Regions from separate parts of the Bacillus sp. FDAARGOS_235 genome, predicted to be linked through region 1. Evidence: predicted binding sites of a transcription regulator. Region 1 holds the regulator's gene; each other region holds the start of a gene.
The links. The regulator Rex, encoded in region 1, represses fermentation and respiration genes when NADH is low (regulators of the CRP and FNR family bind a similar motif). The targets are predictions, from matches to a motif close to TTGTGAAATATTTCACAA.
Positions count from the first base shown of each region.

Region 2: A6J74_RS19050 (DUF1641 domain-containing protein) is a predicted target of Rex. The motif match lies at 5,718-5,735, and genes of this name have one in related genera.
Region 3: nirB (NADPH-nitrite reductase large subunit) is a predicted target of Rex. The motif match lies at 6,593-6,610, and genes of this name have one in related genera.

Region 1 covers NZ_CP020437.2:2,666,787-2,677,358, reverse strand. Annotated here, with positions in the region: gene rimI (ribosomal protein S18-alanine N-acetyltransferase) at 1-91, shown strand, start outside; gene tsaD (tRNA (adenosine(37)-N6)-threonylcarbamoyltransferase complex transferase subunit TsaD) at 91-1,107, shown strand; gene A6J74_RS15490 (ABC-F family ATP-binding cassette domain-containing protein) at 1,581-3,515, opposite strand; gene A6J74_RS15485 (redox-sensing transcriptional repressor Rex) at 3,703-4,332, shown strand; gene A6J74_RS15480 (YdiK family protein) at 4,362-4,553, opposite strand; gene A6J74_RS15475 (CPBP family intramembrane glutamic endopeptidase) at 4,550-5,299, opposite strand; gene groES (co-chaperone GroES) at 5,698-5,982, shown strand; gene groL (chaperonin GroEL) at 6,021-7,655, shown strand; gene A6J74_RS15460 (glycosyltransferase family 39 protein) at 7,985-9,433, shown strand; purine riboswitch at 9,565-9,666, shown strand; gene guaA (glutamine-hydrolyzing GMP synthase) at 9,831-10,572, shown strand, end outside.
Region 2 covers NZ_CP020437.2:3,335,748-3,346,319, reverse strand. Annotated here, with positions in the region: gene A6J74_RS19090 (alanine/glycine:cation symporter family protein) at 1-256, opposite strand, end outside; gene A6J74_RS19085 (NAD(P)-dependent oxidoreductase) at 564-1,202, shown strand; gene A6J74_RS19080 (hypothetical protein) at 1,250-1,381, opposite strand; gene A6J74_RS19075 (thioester domain-containing protein) at 1,435-2,358, opposite strand; gene A6J74_RS19070 (aldo/keto reductase) at 2,483-3,322, opposite strand; gene A6J74_RS19060 (MFS transporter) at 3,488-4,651, opposite strand; gene A6J74_RS19055 (winged helix-turn-helix transcriptional regulator) at 5,025-5,369, shown strand; gene A6J74_RS19050 (DUF1641 domain-containing protein) at 5,805-6,245, shown strand; gene A6J74_RS19045 (NAD(P)/FAD-dependent oxidoreductase) at 6,290-7,468, shown strand; gene tyrS (tyrosine--tRNA ligase) at 7,665-8,924, opposite strand; T-box leader at 8,977-9,193, opposite strand; gene murB (UDP-N-acetylmuramate dehydrogenase) at 9,299-10,216, opposite strand.
Region 3 covers NZ_CP020437.2:884,721-895,292, reverse strand. Annotated here, with positions in the region: gene narK (nitrate transporter NarK) at 1-433, shown strand, start outside; gene A6J74_RS06180 (hypothetical protein) at 488-991, shown strand; gene A6J74_RS06170 (precorrin-2 dehydrogenase) at 1,185-1,655, opposite strand; gene A6J74_RS06165 (sirohydrochlorin chelatase) at 1,648-2,358, opposite strand; gene A6J74_RS06160 (uroporphyrin-III C-methyltransferase) at 2,355-3,779, opposite strand; gene nirD (nitrite reductase small subunit NirD) at 3,838-4,155, opposite strand; gene nirB (NADPH-nitrite reductase large subunit) at 4,170-6,575, opposite strand; gene ric (iron-sulfur cluster repair di-iron protein) at 6,883-7,590, opposite strand; partial or broken gene A6J74_RS06140 (DUF3954 domain-containing protein) at 7,667-7,832, shown strand; gene A6J74_RS06135 (hypothetical protein) at 8,215-8,553, opposite strand; gene A6J74_RS06130 (sulfotransferase family 2 domain-containing protein) at 8,886-9,674, opposite strand; gene A6J74_RS06125 (glycosyltransferase family 2 protein) at 9,837-10,572, opposite strand, start outside.

The DNA of each region.
Region 1 (10,572 bases):
CAAAAAATACGGATTTCAAAATGGTGGAATTCGTAAACGATACTATGCAGACAATCAGGAAGATGGTCTTGTAATGTGGGTGAATATATAATGGAAAAAAATACGATTATACTTGGTATTGAAACAAGCTGCGATGAAACAGCAGTAGCAGTTGTTAAAAATGGAACGGAAATCATTGCGAACGTCGTTGCATCACAAATTGAAAGTCATAAGCGTTTTGGCGGGGTTGTACCAGAGATTGCATCCCGTCACCATGTAGAAGAAATTACAGTTGTGTTAGAAGAAGCTTTAAAAGAAGCGAATATAACTTTCGAGGATATTGATGCAATTGCTGTAACAGAGGGACCCGGTTTAGTAGGAGCACTTTTAATAGGAGTAAATGCAGCGAAGGCGGTAGCCTTTGCACATGATATTCCTCTAGTTGGTGTTCATCATATTGCTGGCCATATTTATGCGAATCGTTTAGTAAAAGAAGTTCAATTCCCACTACTATCACTTGTTGTATCGGGTGGACATACAGAACTTGTTTATATGAAAGAACATGGTTCATTTGAAGTGATTGGTGAAACGCGAGATGATGCAGCAGGAGAAGCATATGATAAAGTAGCTCGTACGCTATCTATGCCGTATCCAGGTGGTCCTCATATTGATCGCCTTGCGCATGAAGGGAAGCCAACAATTGATTTGCCTCGTGCATGGCTAGAACCCGATTCGTATGATTTCAGCTTTAGTGGATTGAAATCAGCAGTTATCAACACTGTGCATAACGCAAAACAACGTGGTATAGAAATTGCACCGGAAGATTTAGCAGCAAGCTTTCAAGAGAGTGTAATTGATGTACTTGTAACGAAAGCATCTCGTGCAGCAGAAGCGTATAATGTAAAGCAATTGCTTCTTGCTGGTGGAGTAGCTGCTAATAAAGGGCTTCGTGCACGTCTAGAAGAAGAGTTTGCACGAAAAGAAGATATAGAGCTAATTATCCCGCCGTTATCTTTATGCACAGACAATGCAGCAATGATTGCAGCTGCAGGTACAATTGCATACGAACAAGGAAAACGTGCGACATTAGCTTTAAATGCAAACCCAGGCTTAGATATTGAAGCATAGTTATACACAAAATTAACCACAGCTTGTGGATAAAACCCATATTATCTGTTGATAATGTGGGTTTTATTGTGTATATAAACTGTTAATAACTTTTTTGTTAAATGTGGATAATGTGGAAAAGTTATTTTGATGTTTATTTTATAAAGGTGGATATGTGTATAACCTTGTGGATAAAACGGATGAAGTCTGACCTTTAAATGAATTCTTTTTCGGGAAATAAAAACGAGAAGATATCCTAAAAAACTTTTGAAAAATCCTCCTCTTATCATATTGGTTGCTGCAATTGTCAATCTTTGTCGGGAAAACGATGTTTCTTGTCGAATTGTTTATATATTTTAAGTTAAGGTATGTGCATTCAAAAAATCGTCGATATAATTTCATGTACTACGAAACTGATTCTAAAGGGAAATAAAAAGGATGTCATCTAGTCAAAAATCCTCGACTGATGAGACATCCTTTTTGTTTAAATTAGCTTATATATGCAGTTCTTCCCATTCTGCCATACAGGCTTCAAGTTGTTCTTGTAATGTTTGTTTTTTCGTTGTAATCTCACTAGCCTTTTCATAATCTGCATATATTTCTGGTAAGCAAAGCTGATCCTCTAACGTAGCAATTTCTTCTTCTAAGCTTACGATGTTTTGTTCTAGTTCTTCGATTTTTCGAGTGCGTTGACGTTCTAATTGTTTACGCTCTTTTTCTTCGAGATAATTTAATTTTTCTTGAGCTACAGTTTTTTGAACAGGTGCCTGATTTTCTTGCTGTTCTTGTTGTTCAAATGCTGCGCGTTCAATCATTTCATTTTTCTTCTCCACATAGTAATCGTAATCACCTAAATACTCTTGCGCACCTTCTGTTGATAATTCGACAACTGTAGTCGTTACGCGATTAATGAAGTAGCGGTCATGTGAAACGAATAGAAGAGTTCCTGGATAATCAATTAAAGCATTCTCCAAAATTTCTTTACTATTTAAATCAAGATGGTTCGTTGGCTCATCGAGAATTAATAAATTGGATTTTTGCATCATAAGTTTTGCGAGAGCTAATCGGGCCTTTTGTCCACCACTAAGAGAAGATACTGGTTTTAGTACATCATCCCCTGTGAATAAAAAATTACCTAATATAGTGCGAATTTCTTTTTCGGGTTGAAGCGGATATTCATCCCATAGTTCATTTAAAACGCGCTTAGAAGATGTTAAGTTAGCTTGCTCTTGATCATAATAACCAACAGATACATTTGATCCGAAAGCAACATCTCCATGTAATAGCTGTAACTTATTCACAATGGATTTTAATAATGTGGATTTTCCAATTCCATTCGGTCCAACTAAGGCAACACTATCTCCCCGAGTTAAGCGCATATTTACATGTTCAATAATAGGATCCTCATCATAACCGATGGTTGCATCTTTTACTTGTAAAACATCATTTCCACTTTGTTTTTCAATATCGAAGTGGAATGAGGCTGATTTAGAGTCACCTAATGGTCTGGTTAATAATTCCATTCTATCTAATTGTTTACGACGGCTTTGTGCACGTTTTGTCGTAGATGCACGTGCTATATTTTTTTGAACGAAGTCCTCAAGTTTAGCGATTTCATCTTGTTGCTTTTCGTAACGCTTTATTTCTTGTTCGTATAGGGCTGATTTTAAGTCTAAATATTTACTGTAGTTACCAACAAATCGTCTGCTTTCTTTATTCGAAATTTCATATACTTGTGTAACAAGCTTATCTAAGAAATAACGGTCATGAGAAACGATTAAAATTGCGCCAGGATAACCTTGTAAGTATTGCTCAAGCCACGTTAATGTTTCGATGTCTAAATGGTTTGTAGGCTCGTCTAAAATAAGTAAGTCTGGTTTCGTTAATAATAATTTCCCAAGAGCTAATCTCGTTTTTTGTCCGCCACTTAACGTAGAAATTGTCGTCTGATGCGTTTCAACAGGGAAACCAAGACCGCTTAAAATGGAGCGAATATCTGCTTCGTACTGATAGCCGCCTTGATCTTTATAATCTAATTGCAATTGGTCATAATCAGCTAATAATTTTTCATATGTAGCGGCATTTGAAAAGTTTTCTTCTTTTCCCATTTCTTGCTCTAGCCTTCGAAGTTTTGTCTCCATTTGCTGTAGGTGTGTAAAGACGGTTAGCATTTCATCCCAAATTGTTAATGATGTTTCTAATCCAGTATTTTGAGCTAAGTACCCAATTGAGACATCTTTCGGTTTTATAATTTCGCCGCCATCATGAGATAATTCACCGGCGATAATTTTTAATAATGTAGATTTTCCGGCTCCATTTCGTCCAACTAAAGCGATACGATCTTTCGTTTGCACTTCCAATTTTATGTTTGCAAGAATCGTTTCGGCACCGTATAATTTTGAAAGCCCGTTTACTTGTAATAAAATCAATGTTTTCACCTCAAATAATTTCTTAACTTTGCCATGTTTATATTTCTCAATCATACTAAAAATAGTGTATAGTTTAAAATAAAGAGAGAATACTTCTTCTCTTTATTATACAAGGAAATTCATAAGTACTAAACTTCTGTATTCGATTCAAGTATATGAATAAAGATAGGAAGAGAGGAGAGGTTATATGGATCAGCAGAAAATTCCGCAAGCCACTGCTAAACGATTGCCTCTATACTATCGATTTATCCAAAACTTATCTCTTTCTGGTAAGCAACGTGTTTCATCAGCCGAATTGAGTGAAGCGGTAAAGGTTGATTCCGCAACTATTCGAAGAGATTTCTCATACTTTGGAGCATTAGGGAAAAAGGGATATGGATATAACGTAAATTATTTATTATCATTTTTCCGTGAAACACTCGATCAAGATGATATAACACGTGTAGCGCTTATTGGAGTAGGTAATTTAGGGACCGCTTTCTTACATTATAATTTCACGAAAAACAATAATACAAAAATTGAAATGGCATTTGATGTTAGTGAAGAGAAAGTTGGAACAGAAATCGGGGGTATTCCTGTATATCATTTAGATGAATTAGAAGAAAGGTTATCAAATGATATACAAGTGGCAATATTAACAGTACCCGCTACAGTAGCGCAATCTGTAGCCGATAGATTGGCAGAAACAAACGTGCACGGTATTTTAAACTTCACACCAGCACGCTTAAATGTGTCAGAGAATATAAGAATTCATCATATTGATTTAGCTGTAGAGCTACAAACGCTTGTTTACTTTTTAAAGAATTATCCACAATAAAACGCAGAGGAGGTGACCTCTGCGTTTTATTATTGTTTTTTCTTTGTGAATTTCACTAATATAAGGCGAAGTGCCAAATTAAAATCAATTGTTGCCATAACTGCAAATAGTATTGTCCACATATTCCAGATTGTATCTGTCACGTTCGTAATGGCGAAACGTGTAAAGATACATCCGAGAAGGAAATACAATGCAGCCATGAACAATGGTGAGTTTCTCATACAAAAAATCCTCCGATAAAGCCTTGCATTTTTTCAGCTTCTTTAATCATTTCTTGAATTTGTTCATTGCTCATGAAAATCTGTCCAATGGCAACTAATGTATTCATTGCTACATGGGCTGCTATAGGAACGATAATGCGTTTCGTTTTTACATATAAGAAGGCGAATACGAGCCCCATAGAAGTGTATACCAATAGGTGAGTAAAATCAAAATGAATCGCTGCGAATACGAGTGAACTAATAATAGCAGCAACGAAGAAATTAAATCTCTTATAAAGTGTACCAAATAAAATTTTTCTAAATACGATTTCTTCTAAAATAGGTCCGATTATAGATATAACAATAAGGAACCAAGGTGTCGTTCTTGCGATGTCCATAAGTCGGTCTGTATTCTCAGATCCAGGTGTAATCCCTAATAGATACATTTCAATCATACCTGCAATACTTTGTGAGATGATTGCTAAGAAGAACCCGATAAAAATCCACCCGATTGTAGCTGGAACAGAAGAGCGCATTGCATCTAAATGCCTGTCACGAATATCTGTTCTAAGTAACCAAATTACAACGCATAGTGCAATGAAAAAGCTAATAATAGACCAATGTCCGGTTATTAGTTGAAACTTTTCCTCGTTGGTAAATCCTCTATTATCGTATAGTCCGGTTTTCAGAAGAAGTGGTAATCCGGCAATACCCGACAATTGCATTAAAATGTATGTAACGATAATCCACCAATATTGTTTCTTCAAATGGTTTAACCATCCTTTCTAACTCTAGTGTATGAGATAAGGCAGGATAACATGTAATATGCTACCTACGATATAAACTTTCATTCGAATTATGTTTTTTTTGTAAATCTGCATTGGAAATTAAAATAGAAGACAGGAAAAAGTTGTGTGTGTAGCGAAAACAACTTAGGGTGTCTTTCATATTGTAACATACGAGTAGTGGAAACAACGATTCATATAGTAAAGGTAGTAGAAGAAGGATTTTATATAGAAGAGTATATATAGTAATTTGCGAAAAAATTATGATTTTTTTACTTGCAAAAGAAATTGAGATTATTTATTATTATAAGTGTGTTAGCACTCGGGTGACTCGAGTGCTAATAAAAAATTTACATAACACAATGAGGAGGTTATTGTTCATGCTAAAGCCATTAGGTGATCGCGTTGTAATTGAGCTTGTTCAAGCAGAAGAAAAAACAGCAAGTGGTATTGTATTACCAGACACTGCAAAAGAAAAACCACAAGAGGGTAAAGTTATTGCAGTAGGTACTGGTCGAGTGCTTGAAAATGGTGAGCGTGTTGCTTTAGAGGTAGCAGCAGGTGATCTTATCATCTTCTCAAAATATGCAGGTACTGAAGTAAAATACGAAGGTACAGACTACTTGATTTTACGTGAAAGTGACATTTTAGCAGTTATCGGTTAATTATATAAATCTTAAAAATTCCAAGGGGGTCAATTATTATGGCAAAAGATATTAAATTTAGTGAAGAAGCACGTCGTTCGATGCTTCGCGGTGTCGACACTCTTGCAAACGCAGTAAAAGTAACGCTTGGACCAAAAGGTCGTAACGTTGTACTTGAGAAAAAATTCGGTTCACCACTTATTACAAATGATGGTGTAACAATCGCAAAAGAAATCGAATTAGAAGATGCATTCGAAAACATGGGTGCAAAATTAGTAGCAGAAGTTGCTAGCAAAACAAACGATGTAGCTGGTGACGGAACGACAACTGCAACTGTATTAGCGCAAGCTATGATTCGTGAAGGTCTTAAAAACGTAACAGCTGGTGCAAACCCAATGGGTCTTCGTAAAGGTATCGAAAAAGCTGTTACTGCTGCAATTGAAGAATTAAAAGCGATTTCTAAACCAATTGAAGGTAAATCTTCTATCGCACAAGTAGCTGCTATTTCTGCGGCTGACGAAGAAGTAGGTCAATTAATCGCTGAAGCAATGGAGCGCGTTGGTAACGACGGCGTTATTACTTTAGAAGAATCTAAAGGATTCACAACGGAATTAGACGTAGTAGAAGGTATGCAATTTGATCGTGGATATGCATCTCCTTACATGATTACTGATTCTGACAAAATGGAAGCTGTTCTTGATAACCCATATATCTTAATTACTGACAAAAAGATTTCTAACATCCAAGAAATCTTACCAGTATTAGAGCAAGTGGTACAACAAGGTAAACCACTTCTTATCATTGCTGAAGATGTAGAAGGCGAAGCTTTAGCTACATTAGTAGTGAACAAACTTCGTGGTACATTCAATGTAGTGGCTGTTAAAGCTCCTGGATTTGGTGACCGTCGTAAAGCAATGCTAGAAGATATCGCAATCTTAACTGGTGGCGAAGTAATCACTGAAGAATTAGGACGTGACTTAAAATCTGCTACAGTTGAATCTTTAGGACGCGCTGGTAAAATCGTTGTAACGAAAGAAAACACAACTGTAGTTGAAGGTATTGGAAACACACAACAAATCGAAGCTCGCATCGGTCAAATCCGTGCGCAATTAGAAGAAACAACTTCTGAATTCGATCGTGAAAAATTACAAGAGCGTCTTGCTAAATTAGCTGGTGGCGTAGCAGTAATTAAAGTAGGTGCAGCAACTGAAACTGAGTTAAAAGAGCGCAAACTTCGCATTGAAGATGCACTTAACTCAACTCGTGCAGCAGTAGAAGAAGGTATCGTTGCAGGTGGTGGTACTTCACTTATGAACGTATACACGAAAGTAGCTTCTATCGTAGCTGAAGGCGACGAAGCAACAGGTATCAACATCGTACTTCGTGCACTAGAAGAGCCAGTTCGTCAAATCGCAATCAACGCTGGTCTAGAAGGATCTGTAGTTGTAGAGCGTCTAAAAGGCGAAAAAGTAGGCGTTGGTTTCAACGCAGCTACTGGCGAATGGGTTAACATGCTTGAGTCTGGTATCGTAGATCCAGCTAAAGTAACTCGTTCTGCACTTCAAAACGCAGCATCTGTTGCAGCTATGTTCTTAACAACTGAAGCTGTAGTTGCTGATAAGCCAGAACCAAATGCACCAGCAATGCCTGACATGGGCGGCATGGGCATGGGCGGTATGGGCGGAATGATGTAATAAGCATCACTCTGTGAAGCTGTTCAATGTATAAATAGTTAATTAGAAGAAGGCTACTTCCTTGATAAAAGGAGGTAGTCTTTTTTGTTGTTAAGATGTATATAAAAGGTTTCTGGAAGGTCGCAAGTTTAGAGAGAGAATGGAGGGGAATATTCAAGCTTCTTTTATTACGATAATATTCAATATAATTCCAATTGAATATATAATTCTTTTAACATTTATGATACAGTCAAAAGGGATTTTTCTTATTTTTTAGTCGAGATAATAAGTCTCCTAGTTCTTATTGTCTATGAGAGAAGATGGCGGTAGCCTAGTTAGTGAGGTATATGATGCAGATTAAAGAAAATTTGGGTAGAAACATTTTTTCGAAAATATTAGTAGTATGTGGTTTGGCGATGTTTATCATTACACTTTATAGTTCATTTCAAATAGAGAAATCTACCTATTCTTCGGTCGCTGTGTTAATTCTGGAGATAGTAGCAACTATTTTGGTGCTCGGAATAATATCATTTTTAGCAAATCGTTTTTTAACAGTTAATCAATTTTTGCTCATTCTCATAGTTACAGCCTTTGCAATTAGGTTGTTATGGATCATTTTTGAAAAAACAGTACCTATCTCGGATTTTTCTGTAATGTATGAAAGTGCTCAACAAGCTGTAAAGGGTAATTTTGCATTTATTACAGATGAATACTATATGAGTTGGACATACCAATTGGGATTCACATATTATGAGGCTATATTAATAAAAATTTTTGGTAATCATCTGTTTATATTGAAGTTATTTAATATTTTTTGGAGCGTAGGTACTGCCGTGATTATTTATTTTATGGGTAAAACCATTTTTAATGAATACAGTGCGAGAACTGCGGCAATATTTTACGCGTTTTACATACCTAATATTATCTATAGCTCTGTATTAACAAATCAATATATTTCTACCTTTTTCTTTTTTTTAGGACTGTATGTTTTAATTACAAAAGGTTTTTCAACTAAATACGGTTGGGGTTTAACAGGGTTACTGTTAAGCATTGGAAATATTATGAGACCGTTAGGAAGTTTCTTTTTATTGGCGGTTTTTGTTTATGTATTAATTTATAAGATACTTCCGTTTAGAAAAAAAGAAACGTTTAACTACGTAAAAAAATTAGTGGGAATAGTGATTGTATATTTTCTAGTGATGCAAATTGTAAGTATTTTCTTAATGAACACGGGATTAGCGAAAAAACCATTGTCGAACCAAATGCCATATTGGAAATTTGTTGTGGGATTCAATTATGACTCGATTGGTGGATGGAATCAGCCAGATGTTGTTTACCTTAGTCAATTTAAACTTGGGAAGGAAAGAAATGATGCTTCCGTTGCTTTGATCAAGGACAGATTGAAGGACAAAGAGAAAGTTCGTCAATTACTTGTATTGAAAGTTGAAAAAATGTGGAGTAATCCTGATGATGCACCTGGTTGGGCTTTGGAGTGGGGGGAACTGAATAAACCACACTTACAACAAATGCTGACAAAATATGAAAGGCTTATGTATATTACATGTTGTATATTTGCGATTGGTACCATTTCATTATATAGAAGAAATGATTCAATATATCCTCTTTTATATATTTTGTTTGGTGGATATGTGGTTATTCATTTGTTTGTCGAAGTTCAAACTAGGTATCGTTTTGACATTTTGCCCGTTATGTTTTTATTTGTGGGATACGGGGTATTTGTAATAAAAAATGGTGTTACACGATTAATGGGTAGAAAACAACAGAAAAAAGTTGAATAATAGGATAAAACACAAAAAACATTTCTATATGGAAATGTTTTTTGTGTTTTAGTGGGAAAGAAATTAATTTCTGTAGAATTTTGTCGCTTTCTCTCTTGACCACATCGACACTTCATTGTTAGAATCTAGGAAGATAATATAAAACGATCCTTCATATATCCTCAATGATATGGTTTGAGAGTCTCTACCGGGTTACCGTAAACAACCTGACTATGAAGGCAGTGTGTCTTATATTTATAAAGAGCGGAGACTATCTTTCTTTATAAAGCCAGACCCCTGCCTTTTCTTTGTTATGAGACTAGAGGCGGAGGACTGGCTTTTTTTATTATATTGGTAATGCTTTTCGCCAAATTGGTGAAAATATTTATATACGAGAACTAACGTTGGGGTGATTATTTTGAAAAAGCAGCACGATACAATTATCGTTTTAGATTTTGGAAGTCAGTACAATCAGTTAATAGCACGTCGAATTCGTGAGTTCGGTGTATACAGTGAACTTCATCCACATACAATTACTGCGGAAGAAATTAAAGCAATGAATCCAAAAGGGATTATTTTCTCTGGTGGACCAAATAGTGTATACGGTGAAGGTGCATTACATTGTGATGAAAAAATCTTTGAACTAGGATTACCGATTTTCGGTATTTGTTACGGTATGCAGCTTATGACACAACACTTCGGTGGTAAAGTAGAACGTGCAAACCACCGTGAGTACGGAAAAGCTGTTCTTAAAGTAGAGAACGAATCAAAATTATATACGAACCTTCCAGAAGAGCAAGTTGTATGGATGAGTCATGGTGACTTAGTAACTGGTTTACCTGAAGGATTCGTAGTAGACGCAACAAGTGAGTCTTGCCCAATTGCTGGTATGAGCAATGAAGCGAAAAACTTATACGGTGTACAATTCCACCCAGAAGTACGTCACTCTGAGCACGGTAACGATTTAATTAAAAACTTCGTATTCGGCGTATGTGGTTGTTCTGAAGGATGGAACATGGAGAACTTTATCGAAGTAGAATTAGAGAAGATCCGTGAAACTGTTGGAGACAAAAAAGTACTATGCGCACTTAGTGGCGGTGTAGATTCTTCTGTTGTAGCAGTATTAATTCATAAAGCAATTGGCGACCAGTTAACATGTA
Region 2 (10,572 bases), 670 kb from region 1:
CACCAGCTAAGTTTCCGATACCGATACGAGCTGCTGAACTCATACAGAACGCTTGGAAAGAAGATACGCTACCCTTTTTACGTGTCTTACCAGTTAGTCCATCACTCATTAATCGAACCATTTCTCCTAAATGAGTAATTTGTACGAATTTTAATTTAATAGAAAAATAAAGCCCTAAACCAATTAGCATTGCAATAAGAACATATGACCAAAGAATCGTATTCGTTGATGAAACGAATTGATCTAAAATATTCATACAATTAACCCCTCCTTTTCTCCATAAATCGAATTATATTCAAAAAATATTCAAAAATCAACATTTTTCGACATCTTATAACTTCCAAATATTAGGTTTCTCTACGTAAATACATCCTTCTTTTATGACTCCACTTTCAGTAGCTGTGCATACTAAAACAAAAAATAATTTCATAAACAACACCATTGACAAAAATATATAACTGTAACTATAATAGTTACATCAGGTTGTAACTAACCTAATTACATTACATTCATTCATTCATTTCAGATATACACTTTAACAAAACACTTTGGAGGGATTTATTATGAAAATCGGAATCATCGGAGCAACTGGTAAAGCTGGAAGCCGTATTTTAAAAGAAGCATTAGATCGTGGACATGAAGTTACTGCAATTGTAAGAAATGCTGCGAAAATTACAGAAAAAAATGTAAAAGTTTTAGAGAAAGATGTATTCGCTCTTACATCTAACGATCTACAAGTATTCGATGTAGTTGTAAATGCTTTCGGTGCTCCAGCAGGACAAGAGCATCTTCACGTAGATGCAGGAAATGTACTGATTGAAGCTGTGAAAGGTGCACCACATACAAAATTACTTGTAGTTGGTGGAGCTGGAAGCTTATTTGTAGACGAAGAGAAAACAACACGTGTATTTGATACACCAGGTTTCCCGGGCGAATACCTTGCAACAGCTCAAAACCAAGGTAAAAACTTAGAAATCTTACAACAAACAAATGACATCACTTGGACATTCATCAGCCCTTCTGCACTATTCGCATTAGGAAAACGCACTGGCTCTTACACAGCTGGTAAAGACAATCTTCTTGTTAACTCAAAAGGCGATAGCTATGTAAGTTACGAAGACTTCGCAGTAGCAGCACTTGATGAAATCGAAAATCCAAAACATGTGAACGAACGCTTCACAGTAGTTTCTGAAGCTGAATAATACGAAAAAGCTCGTAAAACATTATGTTTTACGAGCTTTTTTATTTTTTAAGCTTTTACCTCTTGTATACCTTCTGTTCTTTCGAAACCTTGTTTCGTAATTTTAAAGAATACGTCATGTATACCATACTCAAATAACATACCATTAAATTGTTCTGTCAATGCTTTCGTATTTTCCATTCCTTCTAATCCATGTATATAAAAAGCATCGGCAAATGCCAATGCTTTTTATACTATCTTTTAATTTGATTTGGTTTATGTGGTTCGTTTGGAGTATACGGTTTATTCGGTTTCTGTGGTCCTTCAGACTTTTTCCAACTCACCGCTAATTCCGGACTTGTTTTCTCTTCACTACGTTCTAATAATACAACCGCATTTTGAATCGTCGGTGTTCCTTTATGCGCAATCCCTTGTAATTTCGTTAAATTTCCTGATACTTTAAAGCTAAATCCACCTGCTGGTGTTTGTTTTGGAATTAAAATGCGGAACTTTTCTCCTACATTAAATTCATTTTTTGCTTCGCCTTTTTCATTTACAAATTTCACACCAGCTGGTGCACCTGTTGCTTGCACTTTATACGTTCCGCTTTTTGCATTCGTTTCTACTGTATATAAACCTGTTTCAAAGAAATCATTTTTCAATACTGCTTCTTGTTCTTCTGTAGGAGTTACACTCATCGTAATTTCTTGTAACTCTTCACTCGCATTTGCCTTTGCAACTATGTCTTTCGTTACTTTCTCTACGTTTTTATTACGGAAATCTAAATCGTTAATATCGATTTGTTTTAATGCATTCCATACTGCAAGCTGTGTTGCGTAATGTGCTTCTCTCCAATCGGAAACGCCTAATTCTTGCGGACTCTTTTGTGGATATCCATTTAATAGTACACGGTACACGTTAATATCCACTTTTCCCATTTCCGGTAAATCTTGACCACTTGGAGATTTCAAATCTACATTTAAGCAAAATGCAATTTTTCCATCTGCCGTTTTAATAAGCTCTGTTCGGATTGGTCTTTTCTTTGACTTACTATAACTCCAATCCATTTCATACTTTGTATGGTCCATAACTTCTGCAAATGCTTTTTGAAGTGGGAATAATACAAATAAAACACTTAAAAAAACAGCTAAAAGTTTGAACGATTGCTTTATATTCATGTTTTACAACCCCTTATGAAATAACAAATTTACTAATAAGTAGTATTTAGTTAGAATTTTTTTTTATACATAAACACAACAAAAAGAGTGCAAATAATTTGCACTCTTTTTCTCTACTTTAATCTTAGAAATCGAAGTTATCAGGATCTGGACCAACGCGGTGATTTTGGTTTAATGCATCGATTTTTTCCATATCTTCTTTTGTTAATTCAAAGTTAAATACATCAGCATTTGCAATAATACGGTGTTCTTTCGTTGATTTTGGAATTGTAATAACTCCATTTTGTAAGTCCCAACGTAAGATAACTTGCGCTGTTGTTTTACCGTGTTTATCAGCAATTTCTTGTAATGTTTCGTTATCTAATAATTGACCTTGCATAAGTGGTGACCATGCTTCCATTTGAATACCTTGTTCTTTACAGAAAGCTTGTAATTCTTTTTGTGTTAAACGAGGGTGATATTCTACTTGGTTAATCATTGGCTTAATTTCTGCATCTTTCATTACATCTTGTAAGTGATGAATTTGGAAGTTACTTACGCCAATTGCACGTACACGCTCTTCTTTATAAAGTGTTTCTAGCGCTTTCCATGTATCTTTATATTTTCCTTCTACAGGCCAGTGAACAAGGTATAAATCTAAATAATCTAGTTCTAATTTTTTTAAGCTCTCTTCATATGCAGCAATTGTTTCGTCATATCCTTGATCTGCGTTCCATACTTTTGAAGTGATAAATAATTCTTCTCTTGAAATACCAGTCGCTTCAATACCTGCACGGATTCCTTCACCTACAGCTTTTTCATTTCCGTAAATTGCAGCTGTATCGATGCTACGGTATCCTGCTTTAATCGCTGATTTAATTGCTTCTACAAGTTCTGGTCCTTCTTCTACTTTAAATACACCTAAACCGAACCAAGGCATTTCTACACCATTATTTAATACTGTTTTACTTTGTAAGTTTTTCATTTTATTTTCTCTCCTTTTATCCCGCATTAACGGGCAGTAAAATTCCCACTTCAAAATTCGGCTGAAGCAAAGACGTTAGGTGGGAGATAAACTGCCCGTAAACGCCCGATTGGTTCAACTAATAATCATTGGTGGAAGAACACCCCCACTGATTAAAGTTTCACTTTATTTTACTTGATCTCTTTTTTCTAATGTCATACTCCATGCTGTTAAAATAACAGCACCTACTACCATAAGGCCGCCTACCCAAGCAGTATGGATTAACCCTAACGAATTCGTTACAAGGCCACCTATATAAGAACCTAAAGCGATTCCTCCGTTAAATGCGGCAATATTAATTGCTGAAGCAACATCAACCGCACTTGGAACAAAGCGCTCTGCCAATATAACTACATATACTTGTAGCCCCGGAACATTCATAAACGCAAATAGTCCCATGAAAATAATTGTGATTAATCCAGCTACTTTAAACGGCGCTGTAAATGTTAAAACAAATAATATAATCGCTTGAATAAGGAACATGTAGAATAGCGCTCGAATTGGATTATGATTCGATAATTTTCCGCCGACCATATTCCCTATCGCAATGGCGATTCCATACACTAATAAAATGATGGTAACGGTACTTGCTTCAAATCCTGTTACTTCTTGTAATAACGGTGATAAATACGTAAATGTTACGAATGTACCGCCGTATCCAAGTGCAGTAATAATGAAAACAAGTAACAGTCTTCCATTTTTAATTAGTTTAAATTGATCACGAAACGATACAGGTACACCATTTTTTAAATTAGATGGGACGAGTATACTATTTGCGATGAAAGCAATAATTCCAATTACAACGATCGCCATAAATGACACTCTCCAGCCAAACTCTTGACCGATAAATGTTCCAATTGGCACACCAGTAATAGTCGCGACTGTTAATCCAGTAAACATAATCGCAATTGCGCTAGCACGTTTATTCTCTGGTACGATTGCAGCCGCAATTGTAGATCCTATCGACATAAACACACCGTGTGCAAATGCAGCTACAATCCTTGCGATAATTAATACAGTGAAGCTTGTTGCTACCGCCGCAATGCCATTACCAATAATGAAAACAACCATAATCCACATTAATAATGTCTTTCGCGACATACTAGCCGTTAACGCTGTTAAAACAGGAGCTCCTACTGCCGCTCCTAACGCATATAAGGAAACCGTTAAACCAGCTGTTGTAACCGAGACATTTAAATCTTTTGAAATAGATGGTAGTAAACCGACACTAATAAACTCGGTCGTACCAATCCCAAACGCACTAATTGCTAGTGCTAATAAAGCAAACATACTTCTTCGATTCGTCTGAACTTCCGAAGATGGTACTGTATATGAACTCAATTGAATTCCTCCTTATTACAAGAAATCCAATCATAATAGTATGATAAAAGGGCCCTTCTATCTTCTAAAACATATATTTCATACTTACAAATGCTATTATGAATGGTTTCATCCTTTTTTTGAAGAACGCACTTTAAAGTACGATAGGCACCAAAAAGTAACATAGTCACTTTTCAGTACCGTACTACTCATTTGCCTCTTACATGTGCTATTATGAAACATATTTAACATAATAAAAAGTACGTACTTTAAAGTGCTATAGGTACTAAAAAGTAACATTTATATTATTTAACTTACTTCGCTCACAAAAGGAGGGTTTCATATGAAGAAATACAATATTCCTGTAGAGGCGACTTTAGAAGTTATCGGCGGCAAATGGAAAGTTGTTATTCTTTGTCACTTAACGAAAGGTACAAAGAGAACGAGTGAACTAAAACGCTCAATGCCTGGTATTACACAAAAAATGTTAACGCAGCAATTACGTGAATTAGAAGACGACGGCGTTATTCAAAGAAAAGTATACAATCAAGTCCCACCAAAAGTAGAATATTCTCTTACTGATTACGGTTGGTCTTTAGAATCGATTCTTGATTCTCTTTGTTCTTGGGGCGAATGCCATCTTGAAAAAGAAGGTAACACATCGATGCTAATTGCGGAAGGTGAATAATAGGAAAAAGGAAAAAACGAACATGAATTTGTTCGTTTTTTCCTTTTTTTCTATATATATATGTACATTTCTAACTGAAACAAAATATTTTATACGCTTTCATACCTTGTCAGCACTACGTTATACACTCAATATCAAATAATTAGGAATCATTTTTATGTTAACATAGGTGTATATAGTATATAATATAGGATATATATTATATACACTTTCCGGTAACGGAGCTTTTCCATTATGCGGACAAGCCATATATCGGACAGTTCATAAATAATAAGTAAGACGTTATGGTTTTAGATTTATGTTTGCAGCTTAGTTGCTGTCATAAATTTAAAGGCATTTTATTGTGTTTTGTGAAACTTTGTATAAAGTTTCGTAAACGGTTACTATCTTACTTATAAAAAATAAGAGTATTGCTATCGTAAAGGAGAATTGGAGATGCCAGAAACTATGACTCAAACAAAGCCAGAACAAGAAACTGTACAAATTTCTGCTAGCCAAGGACAACTTGATGTACTTGATCAGTTGTTAAAACCTGAGGTACAAGAATCATTAACAACACTAGTAGAACAGCTTCCAAAATTAACTGAGCTTGTTAACATTTTAACTAAGTCTTATGACTTCGCTCAAACTGTTGCTACTGATGAAGTATTAAAAAGCGACACTGTTGGTGCAATCACAGAGCTTGTAGAGCCTGTAAAAGATACAGTGAAAAGCATGGCTGCAACTGCAATCGAAGCGAAAGATCGTGCTGACGAAAGCAACGAAGTTATCGGCCTATTCGGTCTATTAAAATTACTAAAAGACCCACAAGCACAAAAAATGTTCCGCTTTGTGAACGCATATCTTCAAATTAGTGCAGAACGTAACAATAAATAATTTAACTTATAACAACAATTAGTAAAGACGGGGGATATCATACTATGTCAAAACAAATTGTCATCTTAGGCGCTGGTTATGGCGGTCTTCTTGCCGCTTTAAACGTACGTAAATTTTACAGCAAATCAGAAGCACAAGTTACAGTGATTAACCAATACCCAACACACCAAATCATCACTGAACTACATCGCCTTGCAGCTGGTAACGTTGCTGAGCAAGCAATTGCAATGCCACTTACAAAGCTTTTCAAAGGTAAAGATATCGATCTTAAAATCGCAACAGTTGAGTCATTCTCAGTTGATAGCAAAGAAATCAAACTAGCTGGTGGCACTACATTATCTTACGATGCACTTGTAGTTGCTTTAGGAAGTAAAACTGCTTACTTCGGTATTCCAGGACTAGAAGAAAACAGCATGGTATTAAAATCTGCTGCTGATGCAAACAAAATCTACAAACACGTTGAAGACCGTATTCGTGAATACGCGAAAACGAAAAACGAAGCGGATGCTACAATCGTAATCGGTGGTGGCGGATTAACTGGCGTTGAGCTAGTTGGTGAGCTTGCTGACATTATGCCTAAACTTGCAAAAAGCCACGGCGTAAATCCAAAAGAAGTTAAACTTCTTCTTGTTGAAGCAGGTCCAAAAATCCTTCCAGTATTACCAGACCACTTAATCGAACGTGCAACTACTAGCCTAGAAGCACGCGGTGTTACATTCTTAACTGGTCTTCCTGTAACAAACGTTGCTGGCAATGAAATCGACTTAAAAGACGGTCAAAAACTTGTTGCTAACACATTCGTTTGGACAGGCGGCGTACAAGGTAACCCATTAATCGGTGAATCAGGTCTTGAAGTAAACCGTGGTCGTGCAACAGTTGATGCATACCTACAATCTACTTCTCATAAAGACGTATTCGTTGCTGGAGACAGCGCTGTTGTCTTCGCTCCAGACGGACGTCCATACCCACCAACTGCACAAATCGCTTGGCAAATGGGTGAGTTAATTGGATACAACTTATACGCAGCACTAGAAGGCAAAGCATTCGAAGAGTTCGCACCTGTAAACTCTGGAACACTTGCTAGTCTAGGACGTAAAGATGCTGTTGCTACAATTGGAGCAAGCAATACTCCACTTAAAGGCTTACCAGCATCATTAATGAAAGAAGCAAGTAACGTTCGTTACTTATCACACATTAAAGGTCTATTCAGCTTAGCTTACTAATCTGAATATAAGCCCGAATCATGCCCGGCATGGTTCGGGCTATTTTTATCCGTAATATTCTCTACTTACTTATATTCGGCAAAGAGATACTATAACCCTTTTTAATTATCTAAATATACTGACTTTTTTGTGTCGGAATTGTGTATATGAAAAGAGTGAAAGCATCTTTCTTACTTCCACTCTTCCACAAAAATTATTATCCCAATTTCACTAAGCTGTAGTTCTTCTTCCCTTTACGAATAATAATAAATCTTCCATCAAATGTATTTTCTACAGTAACATCCGTACCTACATCCGTTACTTTCTCACCATTCATAGAAATCGCACCGTTATTAATGTCTTCACGAGCTTGACGTCTAGATGGTTCAATCCCTAAATCAACTAGCCACTCTACAATATTTTTCGTCTCTTTGGAAGACTGGAATGTCGGCATCTCTTTAAAGCCTTGTTCAATTTCATCAGCTGTTAACGATTTAATATCTCCGCTAAATAATGCCGAGGTAATTTTCACAGCTTGCAATAATGCCTCTTCTCCATGAACGAATTTCGTCATTTCTTCGCCTAACACTTTTTGCGCTTCACGTTTATGAGGCTCGGCTTCTACCTTCGTTGCCAATTCATCAATTCGCTCTTTCGCTAAGAATGTAAAGTATTTCAAGTATTTAATTACATCACGATCATCTGTATTCACCCAGAACTGGTAAAATTCAAATGGCGTTGTTTTTTCAGCATCAAGCCAAACCGCACCACTTGCTGATTTTCCAAATTTCGTACCGTCTGATTTTAATAATAACGGAATTGTTAGTCCAAATACTTTCGCCTCATGTCCTTCTAACTTACGAATTAAATCTAACCCGCTCGTAATATTTCCCCATTGGTCACTACCACCAATTTGCAGTTGAACATCTTCTTTCGTGTATAAATGATGGAAATCCATCGCTTGCAAGATTTGGTACGTGAATTCTGTAAAAGAAATGCCTGTATCTAAACGACTTGCTACAATATCCTTCGCTAACATGCTATTGATGCTAAAGTTTTTCCCGTAATCACGTAAAAACTCAATAATGTTTATTTCATGTGTCCAGTCGTAGTTATTTACCATCTTCACTTCGCTATTTCCACCGAAATCAAATAGCTTTTTCATTTGCGCTGTTAACGCATCTACATTATGCTGCACTACTTCTAAAGTTTGCAGTTGACGCTCTGATTGACGTCCACTTGGATCACCAATTGTTCCTGTTGCCCCGCCAATTAAAATAACCGGATGATGACCAGCTAATTGGAATCTCTTCATCATCATAAACGGAATCAAATGTCCGATATGCATACTATCACCAGTTGGATCTACTCCGCAGTATAGTGAAATCTTTTTCTCTTCTACTAACTTACGTAAACCTTCTTCATCCGTCTGTTGATTCACAGCACCGCGCCATTCTAATTCATCAATAATATTCATCTTTTGTCATCCCCTTTATTTTTTTAAAACAAAAAAGCCCCTATGTCTATGACATAGGGACGATTATTCACCGTGTTACCACCCAGTTTGCATAAATAGCATAGCTATTCATACCACTCTTAGCAATAATATCGATTGCTACTCCGCTTAGCGTTACCTAAGATACTCCAGAGTGTAATTCACAAGTTTGTTTGTGCTAGGTTCCAGCAACCCCTAGCTCTCTTTGATAACAGTGACAAACTGCTACTGGGCTCTTTCAACGTATGTTATTTGTTAAATTATTAGCCATTATATTGAATTGAAAACAAATTGTCAACAATACCCAAATGTTATTTTAAAATAATTCATACTTTTATACGCTTTTAATTCAAAAATTATTGTAGATCTTCTCCAATAATCCTTACTTCTCTCTCTAACTTCACACCGAATTTTTCTTCAACTGTCTTTTGTACGAAGTGAATTAAATCGATGTAGTCTTGTGCTGTTCCATTATCAACATTCACCATAAATCCAGCATGTTTTAATGAAACTTCTACTCCGCCAATTCGCTTTCCTTGTAGTCCTGATTCTTGAATCAACTTACCAGCAAAGTTATTTGGTGGGCGCTTAAATACACTACCGCATGACGGATATTCTAAAGGTTGTTTTGATTCACGCTTATACGTTAAATCATCCATTTTTTCTTTAATCTCTTCATGTACACCTTCTTCAAGTTCAAATCTCGCTTCAAGAATAATGTAATGATTGTTCGCAAATACACTCTTACGATATCCAAATTCAAATGCTTCTTTCGTTAAAGTGCGTAACTCTCCATCACCTGTCATTACGACAGCTTCTGTTAATACAAACGATACTTCACCACCGTAGGCACCAGCATTCATATATAATGCTCCGCCAACTGAACCTGGAATGCCACAAGCAAACTCAAGCCCTGTTAAATTGTGGTCTAATGCAATACGTGATACATCAATAATTGCTGCACCGCACTGTGCTACAATCGTTGTTCCTGTTACAGTAACACCTGTAATATGAATTAAACTGACCGTAATTCCGCGAATCCCACCATCTTTAATAATGACATTTGATCCATTTCCTAAAAACGTAACTGGAATATTATATTGGTTAGCATACTTAATAACTTCTTGAATTTCATCATAATTCGTAGGCGCAACGAACACATCTGCTTTTCCGCCAACTTTAATATGCGTATGATTCTTTAACATTTCATCTTGTGTAACATGACCTTCAGGCAATACCGTACTTAAATATTTATAAACCTCTTGCATATTCATTTTACGATTCCTCTATTTCTATATTCTTTTTATCCCGCTATACGGGCCCATAATATCCCCACATACATGAAATGAAACTAAAGTGGTGGATACAGTGTACCCAAAATCAATTCGAGACACCTATAAACCTCTTAAATTATAAGAGGTGCCACTCATATTAAAATATATATTGCATAATAAAGCAACCCAAATGGACTACTAAACTTGACATGTCATCAGAAAGACAACAATTTGTAAAATATATAACTTTTATAAAACACTATCCTTCAGTATCTTACTATACCACACGAAAATAAAGTGGTATTTTTTTGTAATCTTTACTTTATTTTCTTCAATATAAAAAAAGAGCACATCCC
Region 3 (10,572 bases), 1.8 Mb from region 1:
CATCGTATTAGCAACAATTATGCGCCCGATTGGTGGTTGGCTCGGTGATAAATTTAATCCATTTAAAATATTAATCTTCGTATTTATCGGTTTAACACTTTCAGGTATTATCCTATCATTTATGCCAAGCATGAACGTATACACATTTGGTTGCTTACTAGTCGCATTTTGTGCAGGTATTGGCAATGGTACAATCTTCAAGCTTGTGCCAATGTACTTCTCTGAGCAAGCAGGGATTGTAAATGGTGTTGTGTCAGCTTTAGGTGGACTAGGAGGGTTTTTCCCGCCATTAATTTTAACATTACTATTCCAACTAACAGGTCATTATGCAATCGGATTTATGGCGTTATCAGAAGTAGCGCTTGCTTGTTTAATTATTACAGTGTGGATGTATAGTCAAGAGAAGCTGTTAGTGATGTTAAAGAATCATTAATAGAAAAAAGGGTGCCTAGTAGAGGCATCCTTTTTTCTACTTAAACAAACAAGAATGAATTGTCTTATGTATAACAAGGGCCTTTTCGTAAATAATGTTGTTTTATTACTTAAGAATTTTATCTTTATTGATTTTATAAGAATTTCCCGCATAATTGTAACAAAGGGAGATGATTCCAAGTTGAGTAAACAGAATATCAGCACAACAGTTTCAGGAGATTTGATTGTTACCCATCTAATTGGTCAGATTAAAACAGAGGATGTGTATGAATGGTTTAATGATTTTGAGCAGGTTTGTCAGCAATTTATTTCTGAAGGGCGGAAATACAAATTATTGGTAGATAGAAAAGGATACACGCCAAATCATTTTTCTGTTCAAAAAGTATGGAAAGATAAGTTCTTCAATGAAACCATTTTGAATCATAGTAAGGCAATTGCATTTCTTCTTGAAGAAGGGGAGATACTGAATTATTTACAACAATCCAATACGAAAGAATCTGTGGAATTTTTCGATGATTATGAACAAGCGCTAATTTGGTTGAATGAATATCCAATGTAAAAAATGAATTGAAAGAGTTGCTCGTAATGTTGCAGTTATCATAACATTTACTTGTTTACAAGTTGCCGACACCATTCATTTTCTTCGCAGATTGCTTGTGCAGTTTCAAAAAAGAAACCAAAACAAAAAGAACAAACGCTTCTAAAAAACGTTTGTCCAAAGGTAATTACTATTTTGGCTAAGAAATAGATTATTATTTGTGAGTACGAGAAAGCTTTTTTATAAGTTTAGGAAGTATAGATGTTAATTCTTGCTTCATACGCTTTGTAGACGATGGATCTTTACCAGAAGTTGAAATAGTGACAATATATTCATTATTTCTTATAACGCCAGGTGTGTGAAACGATGATTCTGTACCATCGCTTACAACGTTAACCCACTGGAAATCGTGGGCGGCCTGTTTGACCATCATATTAACAGTATGTTGATTTGTAGCTGCATAAATAAGATGAGCATCTTTAATGTCATCATTACTAAAAGTTTTTTGCTTCCAAGTAATATAGGGAAGTTCTGTCATTTCCTCGCAAATCTCGGGGCTAATAACGGTGACGAAAGCGCCTGTATTTTTTAATCCAGACGCTTTTCGATATGCAATTTTACCTCCACCAATGATAACGACCACTTTATTATGTAGATTAAACATAAGAGGGTACATGCTATACATACACACATTCCTCCATTCGCTCTAATAATGCCAACTTCATATATGTATCAAACTTCAGGCAGTTACAAGTCGTAACGTGATCGTATTTTTTTGTATGCAATTTGATTTTTTGAAGCAATAATCCGGTAAAGAGAAGGTACGGCATGACATATACATGGGATGCGGCCGATGTTATAGTCTTGAGCTCAGCAGTAAAAGAGGGAGTTCCTTTCGTTAAAAAGGAGCACGATACTGGCATACTGAGTTTTCGTTCGACAGCTGCTCCGATTTGTTGTAACTCATGTATCGGCTGGGGGTCACTACTGCCTCTTCCTACGAGTAAAATACTACTACCTTGCATTGGAATAGTTTCACGTATTCTTTTCGCTACAAGTTCAACCATATGTGGATGCGTACTAAAAGGTGGTACAACTGAAAATGTTATATGTGGGTATTTCTTTTGTATTTGTTCTATTTCAAGAGGAATATCACGTTTATAGTGAGCTGCTGCAAATAATAAAACAGGTACAATCATTATTTCAGTTGCTCCCTCTAGTATTGTTTCTGTAACTGCATCCGAAATGGTAGGTGTTGTTAGTTCTAGAAAAGCTATTTTTTGAATTCTTTCGTTACGTTCTTTCATGACAGATTGAATAAAGCGAATAAATTGTTCATTGCCTTCTTGCAGGCGACTACCGTGTCCAACATATACAATTCCTTTCATCGTAGCACCAAATCTTTCTTCATAATAATGTCTTGTAATTGCTCATCTACATTATGTAATCCGACTTTATTCGCATAGTGTAAAGTTGGAACGTCGGTATACGAGAAGGGAAGAGTAAGAATATCAATAAAACCAAGTCGTTTTATTTCTGATAAAAAAGTATCAATTGAGGCACGCCCTTCAAACACAATGCTATCCCATGAGAATTCAGAAAGTATACGAGAATGAACTTCATCGAAACGATGATCAATTGTATACTCATGAGTCATCATATAGGAGCCAGCACCAATTTTCTCTTGAATAAAAGCAATTCGGTTAATATTTCTGCCTAAATAAACAGTTGTATGGGAAGAGAACTTTGCTTGTTTACTTAGTAGCCCATATTGCATAAGTTTTTCTTGAGTGGCAACATTCATGTGCTGCAGCTCTGCCTGTAAGGAACGAATATCTTTCTGGTATTTACTACATGCTTGCATCAAGATTTCTACACTTTCAGCTGAACAAAAAACAAGGCGATCAACGTTAAAAATTTCATTGATTTGTTCAAGTGTTAATGTATATTCTTCCTTTTTGAAAGTTGGAATTTGATATATTTCTGCACCGGTTTCTTGTAACCTTTGCTTCATTACACTTGTTTTATTTGTTGCAGATGCAAATAAAACTTTTTTACCATGTAATGGTTTACGTTCTTTCCAAGCGATTTGATTACGTAAGGAAACGACATCACCAACAATCGTCATGGAAGGGTTAGAAATATTTTCGGTTTTGACGTTATGAACAATGGTTGCTAGAGTCCCTGTGACAACGCGCTGTTTCCCAGTTGTACCCCATTCAATGACTGCTGCGGGTGTATCTTCTTTTTTTCCTGCTTGTAGTAAGTTTTCACAAATGGTAGGTAAGTTTTTTATACCCATGTAGTAGGCGATTGTGTCGCTATTGTGGGATGAATTATATTTTCCATAATCGGCCAAAGGACCTTTTGCATGTCCAGTTAGTAAAGTGACGCTATTACTGTAGTTACGGTGGGTGAGGGGGATACCTGCATAGCTACTAGCGGCGATGCTAGATGTAATACCTGGTACAATTTCATACGGAATGTCCGCAGATGCTAAAGTTTCTGCTTCTTCACCAACACGACCAAAAATAGAGGGATCTCCACCTTTTAAGCGTACAACGGTTTTTCCTTCTTTCGCAAATTGAAGGAGGTGGGCGTTAATCATTTCTTGTCGCATAGTATGATTTTTCGGCATTTTTCCGCAATAAATAAGTTCGCATGATTCTTTTGTATAATGAAGAAATCTAGGATTTAATAAGCGGTCATATAAGACGATATCTGCACGCTTTAAGCAGTCTATCGCTTTTTTTGTAATAAGCCCTTCATCACCTGGTCCTGCACCAACTAAATATACATATCCGTTCATATTCACACCTCATCTATTTTTATTTAAAAGGAAGCCAGGGGAGGCTTCCTTTTGTAAATTACATGTTGATATAAATGTCACCATCAATAACTTCTACTTCGTACGTTTGAATACAACCGTCATCAGGTTTTTGAACTTCACCCGTTATTAATGAAATTTTCCAATCATGTAGTGGACAAAATACGAATTCTCCAGATACAATTCCTTCAGCTAATGGACCGTTTTTATGAGGACAACGATTTTCTACAGCGCGAATATCGCCATTTGAAAGGCTGAATAGGGCGATAGACGTACCTTTCATTTGCACCTCTTTACCAATTTGAATAGGAAGGTCTTCCGCACGCATAATTTTTATTTTTTCTTTCGTTTGTAACATATACTGCACGCTCCTTATTTTACAGTTTCTACTTCATACATCGCTTTTAATGAATTCGTTTCTAGTGCTTGTCCCCATGCTTCCGTATATGTGCTACGAGCTGTTTGGAAACGCTCATTTAACTTAGTGACCATATTTGTATCTTGCAGTATTTCTTTTATATGATCGAAGCCTAATCGTTCTGTCCAGTAGGCAGTGCGTTCTCCGTAAATACCAGTTTCACGATAATATTGCATGTAAGCTGTAGCGATGCGAAGAACATCATCTTCAGTAGGGACAATCATTACAAAATCAGCTTCACGCACTTCCGTACCACCATTTCCGCCGATATATAGTTGATATCCATTTTCGACACAAACAACGCCAAAATCTTTCGTAAGTACTTCCGCACAGTTACGTGGGCAGCCCGTTACACCCATTTTCATTTTATGAGGTGTATCTACCATTTCTAATGATTGTTCGAGTAGCATACCAAGCCCTAATGAATCTTTCGTACCGAAACGACAGAAACGAGAACCAACACACGATTTTACATTACGAAGTGATTTTGAATACGCATATCCAGAAGTCATATGTAAGTCAGCCCATACGTTAGGTAAATCTTGTTTCTTAACACCATATAAACCGATGCGACTTGCGCCTGTAATTTTCACAAGAGGAACATCATACTTTTTCGCAACTTCAGCAATTTTCATTAAATCATCTGCAGTTGTAACGCCTCCGTACATACGTGGAATAACAGAGAATGTACCATCATGCTGAATGTTACCATTCATTCTTTCATTAACGTAACGGGATGATTTATCATCTTCATATTCTTCTGGAATTGCCATACGTAAATAGTAATTTAAAGCAGGACGACATTTCGAACATCCGTCTTCATGTGCAAAACCGAGTACATTTCGTACTTCTTTTGGCGATTTTAAACCTTTCTCATGAATCGCTTCTACGACTTCATCACGTGATAAAGTTGTACATCCACACATACCGGCAGATTGTGCTGAGGCATCAAACGCATCTCCAAGTGTATGAGATAAAATTTGTTCTACAAGTGGCCGACATTTACCACAAGAACCGGCGGCTTTCGTGCAGCCTTTTACTTCTTCAAAAGTCGTTAACTCTTGTTCTAAAATGGCATGTACGATTGTGCCTTTCGTAACACCATTACATCCACAAATCGTGTCATCCGCACTCATTGTAGCAACGTCAAGTTCACATTCTTCACCAGCTTTGTGAAGAATGGAAGCAGGTGTATATTCTTGTATATCTTCTTCTTTCTTTAACATACTAAAGAGGCGTGTACCATCAGCTGTGTCACCATATAAAACGATACCGGCGACTTTATTGTCACGAATTAATACTTTTTTATAGGAACGTTTACATTCATCAAAGATGGATATTGCTTTCGTTTGATCATCTTCATAGATTTGGCCAGCAGAGAATAAATCACAACCTGCAACTTTTAATTGCGTACCGACGATGCTGCCTGTATATCCATCAGTTTGTAAATTCGTTATATGTTTTGCTAATATTGCACCTTGTTCATATAGAGGAGCAACAAGGCCATAGGCGATACCGTCATGCTCTGCACATTCACCAACGGCATAAATGGATTCATCATTTGTTAGCATATAGTCGTTGACTACAATACCGCGATTTACAATTAAACTAGCATCTTTTGCTATTTGCGTATTCGGGCGTATCCCGACTGCCATTACAATTAAATCACAATCTACAACTTCACCATCTTCAAATTGAATGCCCTCAACATGGTCTGTACCAAGAATTTTTACCGTTTTCTTTTCCATGAGAAATTTCATGCCTTGTGCTTCTAAATCTTCACGAAGGAGAGAAGCTGCTTTTGTATCTAGTTGTTGCTCCATTAAGCTCGGCATTAAATGAACAACATGTACGTTCATTCCTAAATCAATAAGACCTCTTGCGGCTTCTAAGCCAAGTAACCCACCGCCGATGACAACGGCTTTTTTCTTATCTTTAGCAGTATCAATCATAAATTGTGTATCTTCAATTGTTCGAAATCCTGTCACACCAGGAAGGGTAGAACCTTCAACAGGTAAAATAAAAGCACTAGAACCTGTTGCGATAATGAGTTTGTCATATGTAAGAGTACGATTCTTTTCTGTGATAATGATTTTTTCTTCTCGGTTAATACTTTGAACTCTTTCGTTTGTATACAAGGTTATTTCATTTTCTTCGTACCAACTGTAGTCATTCATAATGATATCTTGCATATTTGTTTTGCCTTGTAAAACATGAGAGAGCATAATGCGATTATAGTTTGGATGTGGTTCATCTCCAAAAATAGTAATCTCATATGAATCACTATCATGTTTTAATATTTCTTCCATACAGCGTATGCCAGCCATACCATTTCCGATCATAACTAAACGTTTTTTCATATTCATTTCCCCTTTTTATGTGAAATGTTGAACAAAGTATATTATGTTTCTATTATAGAAAATAAAAAAAGAGGGAGATGTGATATTTATCACATCTTAATAATGATTCACAAATTGTTAAAATTCGGATTTATGTGGAGAGATAAGTGAAAGGGAATTTTTTATATGGGTAGGTGGGGGAGTGAAGAGACCCGCACCTAATTAAATAATAGTAAGCTGCCCAATGAAATGATAGGGGAAGTGTGACTATTTCTTACACAATGAAAAAGCAGGACATGAGCATGTATACTCATGTCCTGTGCTTTATCTATGCTTTCGTAATTGCACGTGGAAATAAAATGTTATTCTCTAAATGTATATGCTCAAATAAATCAGATTCTAGAGCTTCAAGACGTTGGTAAACAAGTCGATAAGTGCCACAAGCTCCTTCTGGAGGAGTAAAGTCATTTGTCACTTTACGAAGTTCTTTAATAATATTGCCAGCGTGGTTATGTTCATTCTCTAACTCATCCACTACTTTACGTAATTTTGCATAGTTTTCATCAGTTGGATGTTGTTCGAATTCTAAAATTAATGGGAAATCTTCTGTTTCTTCTTTAATTAAATGCTGTTCTAATTCCATCTTAAGTTCATGAAATAGCTTATGAATTTGAGCTAAATGAGGCTGACTAGCTCCATGGACGCGTAATACTTTCGTTACATACGGACTTAATTGTGGCAACTCTTCATTTAAATAGCGATGGTGCTTATTTATAACATAATCAATCAATTCGCGATAAGATGCATTTTTCCAATCAATTTCAGACTCGTTTAATAGTTTTGTTTTATCATAAAGCGTATTTAACTCTGTAAGTACTTCTGTTGCTGATAAATTTCTTTCATTAATTGCATCAATAAGTGGTTTATTACCACCACAACAAAAATCTATTCTATATGATTTAAAAAGATCACTAGCTTTCGGAAATTGTGTAACAATCTCACCGACAATAGAAGTTTCAGTAAATGTATGTTCCATATGAATGCCTCCATAAAGTTTAATGTGATAACTAAACCAAGAATAGCAATATATTAAAATCAATGTGGTGATATAAATCACTTATTATGTGTCAGTTTTGAAAATAAACGGAATATATGTTGTTAAAAATGGTCAGGTCCAACTAATAGAACCACCTCAAGGTGGATTTGGTGAACAATCATTTGTATATTCAAAATGGAAAAGTAATTCGTATGGAAGAGCGAAAAATTCGGTTAATATAATCAAATTTGAATTTTGTTAAGAAATGGGACTACAAGCATCAATAATTATATGGGAAAAAGAGCGTTATCACTGAAATAAAAAAGCCCTGCACACAGGGCATCTAAAAAGATACCTTAGCAATAATAACGATTTTGGGGACGTATTAGCTAAGGTATCTGGATGGATGGTTGCATACTAAGTATGCAGTCAAGAGCATTGTTGAATGTATTGGGTTATTCAACAAATTAAGAATAACACGAAGTTTCTGTTAATTCATCTGGTAAATTTGTCTAAAAAAATGCCTTTATAAAAGTTTTTCACCTAAGAAATGGATGCGTGGATCTTAACAAAAGCGTTATTTTAGCTAAAAGAGCATCTAACATAAGTTAAATACTCTTTGACTTAAAATAAATCTTCAGATGTATCTCTAATTGAATAGTTCTCACTAAAATTTACAATAGCAGAAATCTTTTGTTTTTTATCGTCAGCAACATGTCCGAATAGGTAAATCTCATGTGTTCTATATTCTTCCGGAGGCTCAACTTTTTTTATTACAATATCAAGAGTCTTCTCTTTTTTAAAGTAACCAATTGTAACTAGTTCAGCAGTTTTTTTTACTGTGGGCCATTCTTCACTGTATTCTTTTGGAATGGATTGAGCCGATACAAAATGTATAAATATAATCGGAATAGTTAGAAAAAACATACTTACAATTACGTAGCGTAATAATTTTCTTGCCATCAAGTGTCACACCTACCAATAATGTTTTATTTAATCAATCTAACAGTCTGTTATATTAAACCAGAATTAACCAATTAACTATCTATTTAGGTGACAATAGTATTACGAATTTGTAAGGTTTATTAAAAAAGAGCTTAATAGAAAGTCGAACAAAATAGTTATTTTGGAGGGGGACTCAATAGAAATCTTTTGAAAATTGAAATTCATTAAAAAGAGCACTATTAGAATAGTGCCCAACTTCAATTTGCAGGAGTATTATGAGGAAACTTAAGTAGTTGGCTTAAGTTTCTCTGTAATAATTATGAATTTATGATAAGGAAAATGTTTATATTTTAAAGTAATGTTGAGGGATATTTGTAAGTAGTGAAATCTTCTTTGAAGATATCTTCAACTAATTGAATCGTTTCTTCATCATAAAAACTATCATAGGTCGGATGCCTTGGGAATAAGGGATCTGTAATATCACCATCTGCATAGTTACCTTTGTAATTTGCTAGATTACTTTGGTGATGCCACGAGTTTATTAATCCGTTTAATGGAGATTTTTTTAAACAATGTTTGTCTTCTAAGATAGACAGATGGGTAGAGAATTTTTCAAGGTAAATGTAATTTGTAACGAACTCTTCTTCTCCTTGTATATATTGAGGTGTGAAGTGTGGGTTTACACCTTCAAAATTTGGTGCATGCGCTTTTAAATAATATAAATACAGTTTAAAGGAAATCTTTTTATTGCAAGATTCATCACCATAAAGATAACGACGGATTGGCTTCCACTCAGTGGATTCGTAATATGGCGCTGGTATAAGAGAAATAAAGGAACTTACAGCTCTTTTGAAAGGGTTTCTTACCAATTTATACGTGTCTTTTTCTTTTGCTTGTAATGCGTTGGCTAAATCAGTGAAATATGGTATGGAATTTTTATAAATTTCAAATTCATAGTTATGAACAAATGGGCTATATTTTACAACTTCTTTAAACAAATTAATGTGATAAAAGAACCAATATGCGAGTGAAGTGCAGCCGCTTTTTTGGCTCCAAAATAAGATTAAAGGGAAATCTTTGTGAAAGTGAGGGGGACGCCCATACTTGGCTATAAAATCATAAATATTTGTGATAAGCATATTTAACCTCCATTCACTTTGTATACTTTTCTTAGTGTATTGAGGGAATACTGAATATATGAAAATAAGCCATGAAAATGTCTGAATAATTTAAGAGAAATAACTTTTCATAAAAGCGTTATTTGAATAATTATGGATTGTGTTGATTTATAGATACAATAATTAATTTGGAAAACATAAATCTGGAAATAACAATTGATATTCTGGCATTAATCGAAGATCGCTAGTTAAGTTTGCATAGTGTAGATAATTTTCTTCTAATTTAGCTAGTGTTACAAGATGATGAGTACCCAAACCATTCTGGGCGCTATGTTTAGAAAGAGTAGGACCAATCTGTAGTTTCCGGTCCTTTATAGCGTTGTTCCATGGACTGTAAAAGAACTTTAAAATGAAAGCAGGATACTTGTAAATAGTAAACGAATAGAACGAGTTATGTCTTCCTACTGAATAGTTACCATGCGAATAATTATGAATTAATCTACCGCCGTTATAAATGGTAAGAGGACTAGGCTGAATTACTATTCCATGAAAACGTTGTTTGACAAGTGGAATTCCATATCTCGGTTTAGTGTAGGCATGCATAGGGTCATCTACCATTAAAATAGTTCTAATGGAATACATCTTTCTTTTTAATTTAGTAAGTGATGAAAAAAACTCTTCTTTATTAGAACAGCAAAGAAATTCAGTGGTATTTAACACCATTTTCCAGCCCGTAATTTCTTTTTCTATGTTCATTACTTCTTGATCAACTAATACGGCATCAAACTCTAATACTTTTGAATCACGGATTTCCCAATGAGGTGCAAATAATTTGCATATTTCAACCGAACGATCAGTAGACCCACGATTAATAAGAATACCATGATCAAATAATTTTGTATGGTGCATTAACCACCAC